Regions from separate parts of the Cyclobacterium sp. 10D3-21 genome, predicted to be linked through region 3. Evidence: riboswitches for the same ligand, from Rfam matches in the RefSeq annotation. Region 3 holds a riboswitch; each other region holds the start of a gene.

Region 1 (5,284 bases), 910 kb from region 3:
GCTTTCCCAGATGGATCCGAAAAACACTGGGGAAATAACCCAAAACTGGCTTGGAAAAGGTACTAACCCTATCGCTATTTTTAGGGGCGACTCGGGTTATTTTGCTGGGATGAAAGGCGGAAAAGCCCAATTGAGTCATGGAAATATGGATGCAGGTACCTTTGTATTTGACCTAAATGGTGTACGTTGGGTAGTCGATCCAGGCAATCAAAGGTATTATCTGCTCAATAAAATAGGCTTTAACCTTGCTGGCCACTGCCAGGATTGTCCAAGATGGACCCTGCTCACCAAAAACAATCAGGGACATAGTACCATCACGGTGAATGATGAAGATTTCAATGTAAAAGGCTTTGCTCCGATCATAGATTTCAAAGACCAGGACCTGCCTGAAGTAAGCATAGACCTGACCAACTTGTACTTTGACAATATCAACACTGTAAAACGGAAATTCACCAAAGACACGGACCGATCGCTACTCATCGAGGATACTTTCGAGACCAATGAAAAGACCAAAAGTATCACCTGGGGAATGATGACACAAGCTGAGGTTAGCCTGGAGAAAAATGGTGCCCTATTAAAGCAGGATGGTAAAACACTTCATCTCCGAATTCTAAATACTGATAAATACAGTCTGTCTGTTATTTCTCTTGATCCACCGCCGTTAGAAATTGACAAAACCATGGAAAACCTGAAACGAATAGAAATCCGAATACCTGCCTGGACGCTGGAAAATAGTATAGGCAACCTTAAAGTCCGGCTTTCAGAGGATTAATTTTATTCAAATTCAATTAGGTAAAAGCCATTCTATTTTCTCTTTTGAAATCACTTAATATACAGCTAATTAACAGCTATATTGGATTTCTGAGTTGCATTATCTCTGTTTTTGGGTAAAGTAAAATAGAACCTACTTCCAACGCCAGGTTCGCTTTCCAAGCCTACTTTCCCTTTGTGTTTTTCGATAAATTCCTTACATAGAATGAGCCCCAAACCTGTTCCTTTTTCGTCGTTAGTTCCTAATGTGGAATAGGAATTGTCAATTCTAAATAATTTTTTAATATTATCTTTGTCAATCCCAACACCACTGTCAGTAACAGACAATAAATATTCAAGCTCTGTTTCTTCAACTGCAATAATTACTTTCCCTTTAAAAGAAGTAAATTTTATGGCATTGGATATAAAATTTCGCAATACAGTTTCTATCATTGCTTTATCGGCGTATAGAACAAGTTTTAATGGTGCATTTAAACTTATCCCAATTGCTTTTTCCTCGGATGAAGTTCTCAACAATTCAATGGTCAATTGAATCATTTTAACAAGGTCAACTGTTTCTGGATTGAACGCTATTCGGCCAGTTTGAGACCTTGACCATTCCATCAAGTTTGACAATAATGTCATGGCATGTTTTGAAGAATCATTTATAATGGCAGCATAAGTATCAATTCCTTCATAATCTCTCTCCCTAACTTGTTCACTTAGGATTTCACTTAAACCCATAATGCCATTGAATGGACTTTTTAAGTCATGTGCGATAATTGAGAAAAACTTGTCTTTTGTTGAATTTAATTCTCTTAAAGAAGCTTCACTTTTTCGAAGATTAAACTCTGCTTGCTTTCTATTCGTAATGTCATTTATTACAGACACAACACAATTCACATTATTTATTTCGATGATTTCGGCTGAGATTAGACCATAGAATAATTCCCCTGATTTTTTACGAAACAAATATTCTTTTTCTACTATTATACCTTTTGAGGTTAAATCTGAGGTGAATTTTAATCGGTCTTCATTTTGATTCCAAATATTTAAATCAACTGATTTTAAACCAATTAATTCATAAGGTTGAAAGCCAGAAATTGATTGGACATTTTTATTTACTTCGAAAATTTCTCCATCCTTAAGTTTAGATAAAATAATTATAAAAGGAGCTTTATGAAATGCTTTTGAAAATTTCTCCTCCTGCTCATTAACATCATTCATCAAGCGTTTATTATACATCAGGAAAATACTATAAGTCAGAGATATAATTATGACCTCCCATGCCATTAAAAATAAAGATTCTGAACCTGTTGAATCTAAATAGCCTGCAAGGTCTGGTTGATTCTGAATGATGTATATAATGTGCAAAACCTGAACACAAAAGACCCCTATAAATACATACCCAACTGGCCGAGTTACCTCTCGCATAGCTACCGGAGTCCTTTTTAACATTAAATAAGCAACTTGAAAACTAATTAGCAAAAAAGCCAATGCAAAATTTATTTTTCTAATGTATAAATCGGGATGAAAAAAACTGAAATAAACGTGTCCAAGAAAAAAAACAAGTATCAATAAATAATTTTGAATTTGGGGTCCTTTTAACTTGACAAATTTCTCTAATCCAATTAATAATACAACAGTAGAAGAAACGATTAAGGTATTGGCCACAGGTATAGATAGCCAATCAGGAATATTACCTCGCAAAAATATTGAAATATTTCCAAGTGTAAGCATTGAAAAACTAAGCAATACTAAAGAAATATCAGGGAACCGCTTTTTTACCTGAAAATATAAAGAGACAATTAATCCTAAATTAATGATATTAACTATAATATAACTAAAAAAAACAGTCTTAAAATCAAATAGAGGCATATAAATACATTCTAATCAACACAATAAACATTAGTAATTTCTTATTAAAACCAACTATTACGCTAGCGTTATGCATTTCAGCTCATATCCCCCCTATATTTAGGAAGGCCAACTTCTAGACTTAGCAAAATGTGGTATAAACTGCGCTATCGATTTGGTTTCAAACAATTAAACTAAGGCTTAAAACACCAATCCTACCAAGCCAATAACCCCTACTAATTCACCCTTTGTCCTCAAAATTTACCTTTCGTAATTTTCTAATCTTTTAAGCTAGGGAAAAAAAACCAAACCATCATTGAAAAGTGTCGTCAATAAATACAATACTTTAGTTTAAAGTACAAAACACTTGGTCAAAAAGTAACCATTTAAGATAAATGCTAAGGAATCCTCATCCAATAAGCTGCGAGCGACACCCTTCCTAAAATGGAACCTTAATCAAGGATTTGCCCTTCAAGCATTTTTTATTCAAAAAAGAAATTTTTTTATCGAAAATAGAATCCTATCTTCGCCGCCGTAATGGTTTCCTCCTGGATATTGTCCTAGAGAAATTAAATTGGAATCCGGTGTGAATCCGGAACTGTCCCGCAGCTGTAATCTCATTAAGCTATTTCCAAATTTTAATGATCACTTTCTGTATAATCAGAGGGGAAGGTCGGAAAATAGTGAGTAAGTCAGAATACTTGCCAATACGATTTGTAATCCGAAATATGCGATAGACAATCTATTGCAGAATCCGGATTTAATTGAAAGCTTTCGGGGATTGAAGCTTGAAAACAAATTCGTCTTGCAACGCAAGATTTTGATTTCAGTTGGTTTCGTTGAAAGCTATTTGCCTTTAGACAAATAGTTTTAATGATCATTTACAAATGGCTTCCGAAGCAGGAGGCGATTCTTCTTTTGTGCGCTTTACTCTTTTTTGCTTGCCTATGCCAAGCACAGGAAAAGTATGGCAAAAAATATTTCCCCCCAAGGGATACAACCTCCGTTTTCGATATTGAAGGGATAACTGTCGAATCTGAAAGATACCAATCCCGTTTTCGCTCTCCAATGCCGGTACAGGCACTTAGAGGTAAAGATCTGGAAAAACTAAATAGTTTTTCAGTAGCTGATGCCATCAGGTATTTCTCAGGAGTTCAGTTAAAGGATTATGGAGGAATAGGAGGGCTGAAAACCATCAACGTCCGAAGTATGGGATCTGCACATACCAGCGTTTTCTACGATGGTGTGGTCATCAAAAATGCTCAAAATGGGCAGGTAGATTTGGGTAAATTCTCTTTGGACAATATTGAGGCTTTAGAACTTTTCAATGGTCAAAAGTCCAATATATTCCAGCCAGCTCTAGGTTTCTTTGCCTCTAACACACTGTTCATGCAGAGTAAAATCCCAGTGTTTGAATCGGGCGAAAAAGAGCATGCGAAACTTTCATTCAAAACAGGATCTTTTGGCTTGGTCAACCCATCCCTGCTTTATCAGCGCCGGATTAATGAAGGGCTTTCTGTGTCCTTCAACACAGCATACATTACCGCCAATGGGAAATATAAATACCGGTACCAAAAAGAGAATGGCTACGACACCACTGCTACCCGACAAAACGGAGATATCGAATCCTTCAGGGCAGAAATCACAATTCATCAGGCTTTCAAATCAGGAGGAAAAGCATCACTAAAAGGCTATTATTACGAATCAGAGCGGGGACTTCCTGGAGCCATCGTTGCCAATATTTTTAGTCATTATCAGCGTCTTTGGGACAAGAATTTCTTTGTGCAGGGCATGTTGCACAAATCATTTTTTGACAAACATGAGCTGATGGTCAATATGAAGTACAGCAGTGATTACAATCGGTACATAGACCCTAACTATCAAACGATTGAAGGTGCACTGGACAATCGATATAATCAAAAGGAATTCTACACCTCTCTAGTCAATCAATACATGCTAAACTCTTGGTGGGATGTGTCCATCGCTGCAGACTATTCCTTCAATACCCTGGATGCCAACCTATACCGATTCACTTATCCTAGCAGATCTTCTTATTACTTCGCGGTATCCAGCGCCATACATCGAGACAGATTAGAAATACAAGCAAACCTTTTAGCTGCTTATGTAAAGGATAAGGTAAAGTTTTACCAAAAAGGAAGCGACCAACAAGTTTTCAACCCAGTAATATCAGTTTCCTATCAGCCTTTTACCTTAAATGAGAATTTCCGCATTAGGGCCTTTTACAAAGAGTCTTTTCGAATGCCTACCTTCAATGACCGCTATTACACTTTCGTAGGAAACACCTTTTTAAGGCCGGAGTTCACAACACAATACAATTTAGGCAGCACATTGCAGGTCAAGCCCAACCTCATTTTAGACGCATTCTCCATTCAGATAGATGCGTATTACAACCGAGTTAAAGACAAAATTGTGGCCATGCCATCTGCCAATCTCTTTCGGTGGACAATGATGAACCTGAATGAGGTAGAAATTAAAGGACTTGAAACCAACCTACGTGGCATTAAAGAAATAGCAAACGTATCACTCGAAATAGGAATGGGTTACACCTTCCAGAAGGCAATAGATATTACGGCCAGCAACACAGTGTATGGAGACCAGATTCCTTATACGCCAGTTCATAGTGGAACATTTACCTCATCAGCCAGCTATCAGCACT
Region 2 (5,284 bases), 1.5 Mb from region 3:
AAAAGAGCCAATTACTTCTGCCTGTTTTGAGCTAAATTGCAAAAAAATACTCAAACTTATGAAATTCCCCAATTCAGAGATTGTTAAATATTTACTCTTTGTTTTGCTATTGGTAGCATTTGGCTCCTGTACCAAGAATGTCTCCATAACGAGGTTGATGCCAGCAGAGATTAACATACCGAATCAGGTACAGCGTTTACTCATTGTGGATAGGACCAAGCCTGAAAGTCAGGGAGTGGCAATAATTGAGGGGATTCTTACTGGAGAAATGCCATTTGAAGTAAAAAATGCCATAGATGGTACCTTGGCGTCCATTCATCAGGAGCTGAATACTTCTCCCAGGTATGAAATTGTACGGGCAAATGAGAGACTGATAGGAGGGCTTTTTTCACAAACTTTCCCTGCACCTCTCAATCGGGAAATGATCCGAAGCCTCTGTGAACGTTATGAAACGGATGCTGTTTTGACTTTGGAGAAATTCAGTTCAGATTTTGTAATCACAGACAAAAAGATCACCATCAAGAAAAAAATCGGAAAAGATGAGAATGCCAAGACCATAGAAGTGCCCGGTATAATGGTGGAAGGGTTGGCTTCTGTTCAAGTAGGATTTAGATTGTATGACCCTGAAAGCGGCAATATTTTAGACCAAAGTGACCTTTCCAAAACCAACTTATGGTCAGCTGAGGCGGAGACCCGAGCCCAGGCTTTGCTGCTTCTAATCGAAAAAGCCCAAGCTACCAGGTATGTGGGGCAAATGGCTGGTGCTGCTTATGCAAGGAGAATCGCTCCCATGTACATAGACATAAACCGCACTTTTTATGCCAAATCAAAGAAGTACCCTGCCTTAGAAAAAGGGGCGCGCTTTGCCGAAGTCAATGAATGGGAACAAGCCATCCAAAGTTGGCAAGGAGGCCTTTCCCTTCCAGGAGATGATAAAACCTATGGCAAACTTTGTTACAATATTTCTTTGGGGCACGAAGTCCTTGGCGATTTAATGTTGGCCAAGGATTGGGCCGCGAGGGCTTATACGGAGTATGGCTTTAAGGCGGGAAGGACTTATGCCAAGGAACTCGAACAAAGAATGATGGAAGATGCATTGCTAAATCAGCAACTAGGGACTTCTTCGGATCAGTAAAAATTATAAAAATAAACCCGAATGGGGCAATTGGCTGAAATAAAAATATTAGCCATGGCCCCACCCGGGTCAAATCTTAATTAGGGGATTTAGCAGTTGTCAACTTAGATGACTACTTCCCTTATTTTGCAATTGTATTACACCAATTCACTGGTGGATTTTTCCATTGCTCTTAATTCCCTGGCAGCTTCCACCATTAGTTTCAGTGCTTTTTCTGTTTCGTCCCATTGTCTGGTTTTTAAGCCACAGTCTGGATTCACCCAAAGTTGAGCGGTTGGAATCACATCTTGCGCTTTTTTTATCAGCTGTACCATTTCGGATTTGGTAGGTACTCTTGGTGCATGAATGTCATAGATGCCAGGCCCAATTTCATTGGGATACCTGAAGTCTGCAAAGGCATCCAAAAGTTCCATTTGTGAGCGAGAGCATTCGATGGTAATCACATCAGCATCCATGGCAGCAATACTTGGCATAATGTCATTGAACTCCGAGTAACACATGTGGGTGTGAATTTGGATAGCATCGCTGACACCTGAAGAGGCCAATCTAAAGGCTTCAACAGCCCAGTTGAGATAGGCTTCCCATTCCGAACTCCGTAAGGGAAGTCCTTCCCTTATAGCTGGTTCATCAATCTGTATGATTTTGATACCTGCGCTTTCAAGATCCCTTACCTCATCCCTAATCGCCAGTGCAATCTGTCGGCAGGTTTGGGAGCGAGGTTGATCATTGCGGACAAAAGACCATTGAAGGATAGTAACAGGACCTGTCAACATCCCTTTTACACGTTTTTTTGTTAAGGATTGGGCATAAGATGACCAGAAGACCGTTATTGGTGCAGGGCGGAAAACATCCCCATAAATGATAGGTGGCTTTACGCATCTACTACCATAGCTTTGCACCCAGCCAAACTGGCTGAAGGTGAATCCTGCAAGTTGTTCACCGAAATATTCCACCATGTCGTTTCTTTCATACTCGCCATGTACCAAAACATCCAGCCCAATTTCCTCTTGTTTTCGGATGACCTTTTCAGTAGCCTCTTTTAACAAGTTTTCATACGTTTTCGAGTCAATAAAACCTTTCTTAAATTGAGCCCTCCAGTTTCTTACTTCTTTGGTTTGCGGAAAAGAGCCAATTGTAGTTGTTGGTAAAGAGGGTAGTTTTAGTATTTTTTGCTGCAAGGTTCTTCTTGTTACATACCTACTGTCTCTTTTATCATCTGAAGGCGAAATGGCATTAACCTTTGATTTCACGGTTTCATTGTGGATGAGACTTGAATTTTTGCGACTAGCAATCGCTGACTTGTTCACTTCAAGCTTCAACAGGGTGTCTTTATGAGGATTTGGCAAAGACAATTCCTTCAGTAATACAACTTCCTTTAACTTTTGTTTGGCAAAAGCCATCCATTGTTTGATCTCCGGTAAAAGAATTTCTTCTCGGGTTTCTGCTTCCAGGTCATAAGGGACATGTAACAAGGAGCATGAAGGCGCAAGCATAACCCTTTCACTACCTATACTGTTAATGACATGATTGATGACCCCGAGCGAATTTTGAAAGTCATTTTTCCAAATGTTTCGACCGTCCACAATCCCTAAAGAAAGGCTTAACTTTTCCGGAATAAGCAACAATATTTCTTTCAATTGATCTGGATTACGTACCAAATCCAGGTGAAGTGCGCAGATAGGAAGGGACAAGGCCAGATTAATATTGTCATTTAAGCCTTCAAAATAAGTGGAAAAAAGGAGCTTTAGTTTTGGAAAAGCTTTTCTAATGTTTTGGTATACCAATTTATAAGCCTCTTTTTCCTTTTCATTAAGGTCAAGACCCAAAAATGGTTCATCAAATTGCACCCAATCCGCACCATTTGTTTCCAGGTCTTTTAAAATTTCCAGGTAGACAGGGAGTATATTATGAATAAGGTCAATTTTATCAAATCCGCTTGTTTTTTCTTTTCCAAGCAATAGATAAGTAACGGGGCCTATAAGAACTGGCTTGGCATTAATGCCTTTTCTTTTGGCTTCTATAAACTCATCCACAACCTTGGTGGAGAGGTATTTAAAGCTTTGTTTTTCAGTGAATTCAGGTACCAGATAATGGTAATTTGTGTCAAACCACTTGGTCATTTCCATAGCGGTAATGTCCAGTCCATCCTTTTGGTAACCTCTTGCCATGGCAAAATAATGGTCCAATGGGCTAAGGTTTGGGTTTTCTAAAAGAGGTCGATACCTGTCTGGAATAGCCCCTACCATTAGGGACATGTCAAGCACCTGGTCATAGAAAGAAAAGTCATTGACCGGAATAAGATCAATCCCGATGTCTTGCTGGGTTTTCCAATTCTGAAATCGGATTGCTCTTCCTGCCTCGGCAAGTTCTTCCGATGAAATTTTGCCTGACCAATATTGCTCGCAGGCTTTTTTGAGTTCTCTTTTGCTACCGATTCGCGGATAGCCAAGAATGTGCGTTTGCATGTTCTTTTAACTTTTAAATTAATAAAATGAGTTAAAAGCCCTTTGCGTTATTTCGAAATTGCTAGGAGAAAAGAAGGGTGGGTAGATTTAGGAAATTACCAAAAAAGACGCAATTATCCCCGGGAAAACAATTGTATTTAAGATGATAACACCGAACCTGACATCACGCTTCGAATCGCGAAAGCATTGTCAATTCGAAATAGGCAGGTCTCCTGACTTGTAACATTTTTACCTTCCTTCCCATTCTTAATTCAAGAACAGTGGATTTGCTAAGGGTAAAAACCTTTGTAGTTACTTACAGTTGCGCGACAGTTCGTGATTCTCACACGATTCCCTATTAATTCACGTTAAGTAAAACCTATTTCGGTTGATGAAGAAATAATAAAAGAACTTATTGAACTCAAATGTAGGTCAGATAAATCACATTTCCTGCAAGAATGGTGAAATGGCAGGAAAAAAGTAGGGGTAATATTACACGCGGTGTAATTTATAGGGATAAACACCATCAGCATTCCATTGACAGACATATAAATTCTTGTCCCTGTCCAAACAGACATCATGGCAATGTTTGAAGACCGGTAGTTCCTGAAGCATCAGTTCTAATTGGCCATTTTTATAGACAGGTTCAGTGCCTCCGGGATTGGAAACCACCTTGTTGTTTTTGTCCAAAATGGTTACAAAACCTCTGTTTAGGCGCATGTTATAATTGCCTTTTTCCATTCCAAAACACACTCCTGAATACAAGTTTTCACCATCTAAAACCGGACGGCTTATAAATGCACCGGGTAGGTAATGAACTTCAAGATACTCACCAGCTAAAGTGAATCGTTTGAAAGTATTCTTTATTCTTGCAGAACATAGTAAGGTAGGGTTGGAAGGGTCTCTGTAATCAATGGCTACCCCATGGGCTTGTTTGAATTTGTCCGGCTGAAGAAAACTATCCCCTCCAAATTTTCGAATAAATTGGCCATTCTGATCGTACTGTAAGATAAACTGAGAACCATAACCATCGGCAACATAGATGTCTCCATTTGGGCCAATAGCTGTTTCTGTAGGACGGTAATAAGCATGTTCTGTATATGCCCCTATCTTGGAAGGGTGGTCCAGCTCCATTAGTATTTTACCATCCATGGAGCATTTCACAACTTTTCCTAAGCCAGTATCTGTGATAAATAAAAACTCCTCGTCTCCCTCTTCTGTAAGGGTCAAACCATGTGCTCCAGAAAAGTTCAAGGTCCAGGTATCCAGAATATTGCCTGAGGTGTCATAGATTAGGATATTGTTTTTTGGATGGTCCGTCAATAAGATCAATCTATTATTTTTATCAAGGACCATTTCATGGCAATTGTTTACAGGGTGACTGTTGCTATTGGCTTTGCTCCAGTCTTTTTCTACCCTGTATTTGAAGTCACCATGCCCCAAAATATCCTTCTGGATTTGTGCTGAATTTGAATTGATATTGAAAAGTGGCAATCCGGTAGTGAATACTGCGCCGCCACTTGTGATAGTTGTTTGAATGAATTTTCTTCTTGAATACATGAATTATAATTATGACAAAAGTTCTTTGATTACCTGTCCGTGGACATCTGTAAGCCTGAATCTCCTGCCTTGATGTTTGAATGTGAGCTTCTCATGGTCTATGCCCAATAAGTGTAGTAAGGTGGCCTGGAAGTCATGTACGTGT
Region 3 (5,284 bases):
GCTACTGTCCTGTGCCAGTGCTCTGGCTATCATAGCTGTTTGTCGTTGTCCATCGCTCAGTTCTGACAATTTCTTTTGGGCAATTAAATCAAGATGGGTCTTCCCCAATACCTGATTAACAATTTCATTGTCAGCCTTACTTAAATGCCCCAACCATCCTGTATGTGGTGTTCTTCCTAGCGCTACGAGCTCCCGAACAGTCATAAGACCCGAACGGATTTTCTCTGTCAGCACAACCGCAATGTTTTTGGCCCTGACTTGCTCATTCATAAGGCCGATGTTTTTCTCACCCAACCATATTTCGCCTTTAATTGGCGGGTTTTGGTTCATGATGGCTTTCAATAGGGTCGATTTCCCAACCCCATTGGGGCCCATCATACAGGTTAATTCTCCATCATATAAATCAAAGGAAATATCAGTGGCTACGGTATTGACCTCGTGGTCTATAACATATCCAAGCATCAAATCTCTGGCATGGATGCAAGGCTTTGCATGTCTGTGGCTATTTTGATAGGTTTCCATTTCGTTAATAATTAAAATGCCTCACTAAAATTCCTTTTCATGATTAACCAGATGATTAAGGGTGCCCCAAACGCAGTGGTAACCGCATTGATCGGTAGACTTGAAGCATAGCCAGGCAACTGACTTAAAGTGTCGCAGGCCAACAATACCAATATCCCTAAGAGAGCGGTTGCAGGAAACAATATCCTGTGGTCATTGGTTTTAAATAATAACCTGGCCAGGTGAGGAACAGCAATACCTATAAAGGCGATAGGCCCGCAAAAAGCGGTAATACCTCCGGTCAATATACCGGTGCTGACAATCATTATCCACCGCAATTTTTGGAAATCTATCCCCATGCTTTTGGCATAAGCTTCTCCCAAAAGCATGGCATTATAAGATTTCACGGAAAATACCACCATTGATAAACCTATAAGTATGGCCCCGGATAACAGTCCCAGTTCAGGCCAACCTGTATTACCAAGGTTGCCCATGGACCATAGGGTAAACATCTTCAACTCTTCAGCAGAGCTGAAATAGGACAAAAGCGTAACTACAGAAGATGCCGCACTTCCAAACATCAAACCTACAATCAACAAAGTCATGCTGTCTTTTACTTTCCATGAAGCCAGTCCCATCAAAACCAATACGCCGATAGCTCCGCCACTTGAGGCGATGATGGCTGCCCAATAATTGGGTGTGCCGGACAAAATTTGCCAGCCAAAGGCCGTTCCTGCCATGGACAATAAGGCCACCCCTAAGCCAGCTCCTGAGCTGATGCCTAAAACAAAGGGTCCAGCCAGTGGATTTCTAAAAAATGTTTGCATCTGCAAGCCACTCACCGAAAGTCCTATGCCAGCCAATACCGCAGTAAAAGACTTGGGAACTCTATAATCCATAACAATTATTTCCCAACTCTCCCTAGGGAAAGGAATTCCCGCCAACCTTTCCAGGAGGGAGGCTACTGGAATAGAAAGGGAACCTAGGCTCAGGTTTAATAGCCATAAGAGAACCATTAAAATCAGACAAAAAGTAAACTTAACGCGGTGAGTCATGAGCCTAATCCTCTAATTTTTGGAAATACCTAAACTGATGGTCCACCGCTTTTTCAGGATGGAGAATTTTGATCATGTCCAAAAGTACCAAATCTGGCCGCAGGTATCCCTCTTCAAAATACCTGAATCCACCGGTTTCCCCTTTGCCCAGCGTGTAGGTATATACATTTTTCTTTTTGTAAGCCTCAAAGCCACTGTATTTGGGGTTTTGAGCAACCATACTGCCCAAAGAGGCATAATCGGCTGCCCCTATCCAATAATCTGCTTGACTGGCCTTGTCCAAAACAAACTCATAGTTTAAAGTCAAACTTCCTGTCCCTTCCATAGTGTTAAAAAGGTAATGGCCAGCCGCATCGGCTATGATTTTAGCAGCCCAACTGTCTTTAGCTGGCGCATACCAAATGTCTTTGTACATGGAGCCGGAGAGAACAGAAGGTTTATTTTCTACAGGGACAGGACTAAGGCGTTCTTGTGCAGCTTTATAATTGGCGGCTATTTTTGAATATACGGCTGAGGCTTCTTCCTGTTTTCCCAACAATATTCCTGTTACTTTTATCCATTCGGCCCGTCCCAAAGGGTGTTTTTCCTGGTATTCCTTGTTGACTATTACCGGTATTTTTGCTGACTTCAATCGCTCTACCATTTTGGAAGTTTCCCCAAAACCTGAAACCATGACCCAATCCGGTTGAAGGTCAATAATTTTTTCTAAATCCCAGGTTGGCCCCTTTCCAAGGTCAATGACTTTGTTTTCATTGATTCTTTTCCTGATCTTTTCAGAAGTGATCAGGTCAAGGTCAGGGAAGGCCATTAGACTTTCTTCAGCATTGAGGTAATCCAAATGAGCGACTTGTGGTGTGGCCGACAATATTATTTTATGGCTGCCTGAAGCAATTTTCCCATCAATGGGGATATCAGGAAAATCAATCTCTTTTTGCGAATCATAAACCAAAAACCGTTGGTTTTCACCTTCCTGTTGAACAATTTCAATTACATGGTAATTTTCCCCACGGAAAAGCGCAAAACCTTTTGCGTAGCGTAAAGGGACTTCTTCCAGAGCATCCAAAGTGCCTTCTTGTCTGGCTTGCTGGCAAGCCGGAAGAAATAATAAAACAAAAATAAACAGGCGAATAACAGTCATTTCTTAGTAAAAAAGAATAAACAGGATTTGATTTTCAGTTCAAAGTAAACCATTGCAGCGTCCATTTCCAACAGCTTAATTTTTTCAAAAGTTTTTTGAATAGAGTTTTTGACGTATGTTTGTGCCGATTTATGGTTCCCGATCCTTTACCAGGCTCTCGGGATTAATAGGGAATTCGGTGTGAAACCGAAACTGTCCCCGCAACTGTAACCCAATCTTTATAACAATAAAGAAAATGGAAATCCATCCTTTGCCATTGTCCCTTTTGGGGTGAGAAGGCGGATTTACCTTGGGAAGTCAGGAGACCTGCCATTAAAATCTTACCATTCATGGCTTTCGGGAGAAAGGCTGAGAAGAAGGTTTTAGCTGTTTTCAATAGTTTCATTTATTGAATATTGGTACCCAATCCAGATACCTATCAAAGGTTGTCTTCAAGGGGTGTTATCAGTTAACATTCCATTCTCTTCTTTATTCCGAAATGTGTAAAAACATGGATACCTATTCAAAAAGAAAGAGGATGTCATTAATTGCTTGCTTGGTTTTCTTTATTGCTGGTTGGCAGAGCGAATCTGATTCCTCAAGGGCCTTCCGTCAAGACACTTTGGTGCTTTCCCAAGTGGAAGTTCATGCCGCTGCTTTAAGAAAATATGCCTTTGGTCAATATGTAAGGACCCTTGATGCGGACAGGTTAGATCAATTGTCCGGATATTCTTTGGGAGAGGTTTTACAGCAGGAAACAGGCTTGTTTTTAAGACAATACGGATCAGGAATGCTGGCTTCTTTAAGCATGCGCGGTACTTCTGCCGGACACAATGCCTTGTTTTGGAATGGGTTGCCAGTGAACAGCCCTTCATTGGGGCAGGCGGATTATTCAATTTTCCCGATAGGTGGCTTTGATAATGTAAATATTCATTACGGGAGTTCAGGGGCTTTGTATGGAACCGATGCCATCGGAGGATCTGTTCATTTGTCTTCTGACCTGAAATTCAATACCGGCAATGAATTGAAAATTGGAACACTTTTGGGGAGTTTTGGTCGCTGGCACCAGCAGGTAAGCTACAGTCAGGGAGCTGAAAAATTTGCCTTCCGAACCAATGTCTACAGAAATTATACCGCAAATAATTTTACTTATAAGGATTGGGCAAGTCCCGGTACCCCGGAAAAACGGCAGGACCATGCCAGGGTATCACAAATTGGTTTGGTACAGGATATTGCTTTTGAAATAAGCCCGAAACAGTCCTTAAAAGCCAACCTATGGATCAATTCCAATGACAGGCAAATACAACCTTTGTTGGGCTCAGCTGTAAGCGATGTACAAAAAGACCACAGTGTCAGATCTGTAGTTGATTATGCATTCACGGGTGAAAAGTTTACCTGGACAGCCAAAACCGGGATATCCAGTGATGTGATGGTTTTTAATACGGATAGAAACCAAACGCGCTTGTTTTTACTAGGCACTGCCTTGGATTACTCTTTCTCTCAAAAATGGCAGACCCTTGGCGGTATCCGCTATTCCCATATCAAAGGCCAGTTGGCTACCTACAACAGTCAGGAACAACGGTTAGAATTGTACCAGGCCACCAATTATAAACCAAGGCAAAATTTAGGGATTTCCATGCAATTCAGGCAGCTAATCCATGAAGGAGAAGCAGCTCCGTTTACCCCTTCATTGGGTGTAGAATGGGCTTTCTTTAATTCAGCTCTATGGAATTGGCAATTAATAAGTAATCTGTCAAGAAGCTTTAAAATTCCCACTTTAAACGATAGGTTTTGGGTGCCGGGTGGCAATCCCGATTTGATACCTGAGAAAAGCCTAAGCAAGGAAGTAGGACTTACCAGTAAAGTCAATTTATCCACTTTTACTATTGAAAACAGGCTTACCTATTTTCATATGGATGTAGATCATTGGATTTTGTGGTTGCCAAAAGGTACCTATTGGCAGGCTGAAAATGTACGTTCAGTGGTCAACCAGGGACTGGAGTATTTTTTCAAAGGAATATTCAAGCAAGGTAGCAATCGATGGGAAATGAATGGGGACTATTCCTTGAATAGTGCGGTCAATCAATCCGGAGATCAAGGAAATTCACTCAGTCAGGGAAAACAACTTCCCTATGTTCCAAAGCATAAAATTCGTACCCAAGGAAGCCTGCAAAATGGCCCCTACAAGTTTTACATCCAGCAGCAATGGACAAGTGAAAGGTATGTGACCACGGATAACCAAACCCTTTTGGCTCCCTACAGCTTGTGGGATACTGGGGTCACTTATGCCTTTGAGTGGAGAGGAAAACTAAAGGGGAATTTGGGATTCCATACAAATAATATTTTCAATACGGATTATCAGGTGGTTCGCCTGAGGTCCATGCCTGGAAGAAATTTTCAATTTAATTTAAATGTAGAGTTATGAAAAAAATGCAGTTAGCCTGTAAGTTATTTTTGTTTGCCCTTTTGGTATCCTGTGGGACGGATCCGGTTGAAATTCCTCAGGGGGCCTATGAAAATGGTGTGCTGATAATCAATGAAGGGGCATTTGGGGCCAATGATGGTGAAGTTTACCATTTTGATAAGACCACCGCAGAGGCGGAAGCCAATG

The links. Region 3 has a riboswitch for cobalamin ahead of AC0L7T_RS20190 (TonB-dependent receptor). Riboswitches for the same ligand answer to the same signal wherever they lie in the genome.
Region 1: linked by a shared signal. The riboswitch ahead of AC0L7T_RS16980 (TonB-dependent receptor) and the one ahead of AC0L7T_RS20190 (TonB-dependent receptor) in region 3 are both predicted to bind cobalamin.
Region 2: linked by a shared signal. The riboswitch ahead of metE (5-methyltetrahydropteroyltriglutamate--homocysteine S-methyltransferase) and the one ahead of AC0L7T_RS20190 (TonB-dependent receptor) in region 3 are both predicted to bind cobalamin.

Annotation. Positions count from the first base shown of each region.
Region 1 is NZ_CM147924.1:4,333,980-4,339,263, forward strand. It holds gene AC0L7T_RS16970 (heparinase II/III domain-containing protein) at 1-772, shown strand, start outside; gene AC0L7T_RS16975 (sensor histidine kinase) at 838-2,628, opposite strand; cobalamin riboswitch at 3,129-3,330, shown strand; gene AC0L7T_RS16980 (TonB-dependent receptor) at 3,481-5,284, shown strand, end outside.
Region 2 is NZ_CM147924.1:6,750,838-6,756,121, reverse strand. It holds gene AC0L7T_RS26360 (DUF6340 family protein) at 59-1,135, shown strand; gene metE (5-methyltetrahydropteroyltriglutamate--homocysteine S-methyltransferase) at 1,273-3,600, opposite strand; cobalamin riboswitch at 3,786-3,977, opposite strand; gene AC0L7T_RS26350 (NHL repeat-containing protein) at 4,072-5,139, opposite strand; gene AC0L7T_RS26345 (DUF1501 domain-containing protein) at 5,149-5,284, opposite strand, start outside.
Region 3 is NZ_CM147924.1:5,240,355-5,245,638, reverse strand. It holds gene AC0L7T_RS20205 (ABC transporter ATP-binding protein) at 1-522, opposite strand, end outside; gene AC0L7T_RS20200 (iron chelate uptake ABC transporter family permease subunit) at 534-1,556, opposite strand; gene AC0L7T_RS20195 (ABC transporter substrate-binding protein) at 1,561-2,694, opposite strand; cobalamin riboswitch at 2,810-3,022, shown strand; gene AC0L7T_RS20190 (TonB-dependent receptor) at 3,185-5,098, shown strand; gene AC0L7T_RS20185 (DUF5074 domain-containing protein) at 5,095-5,284, shown strand, end outside.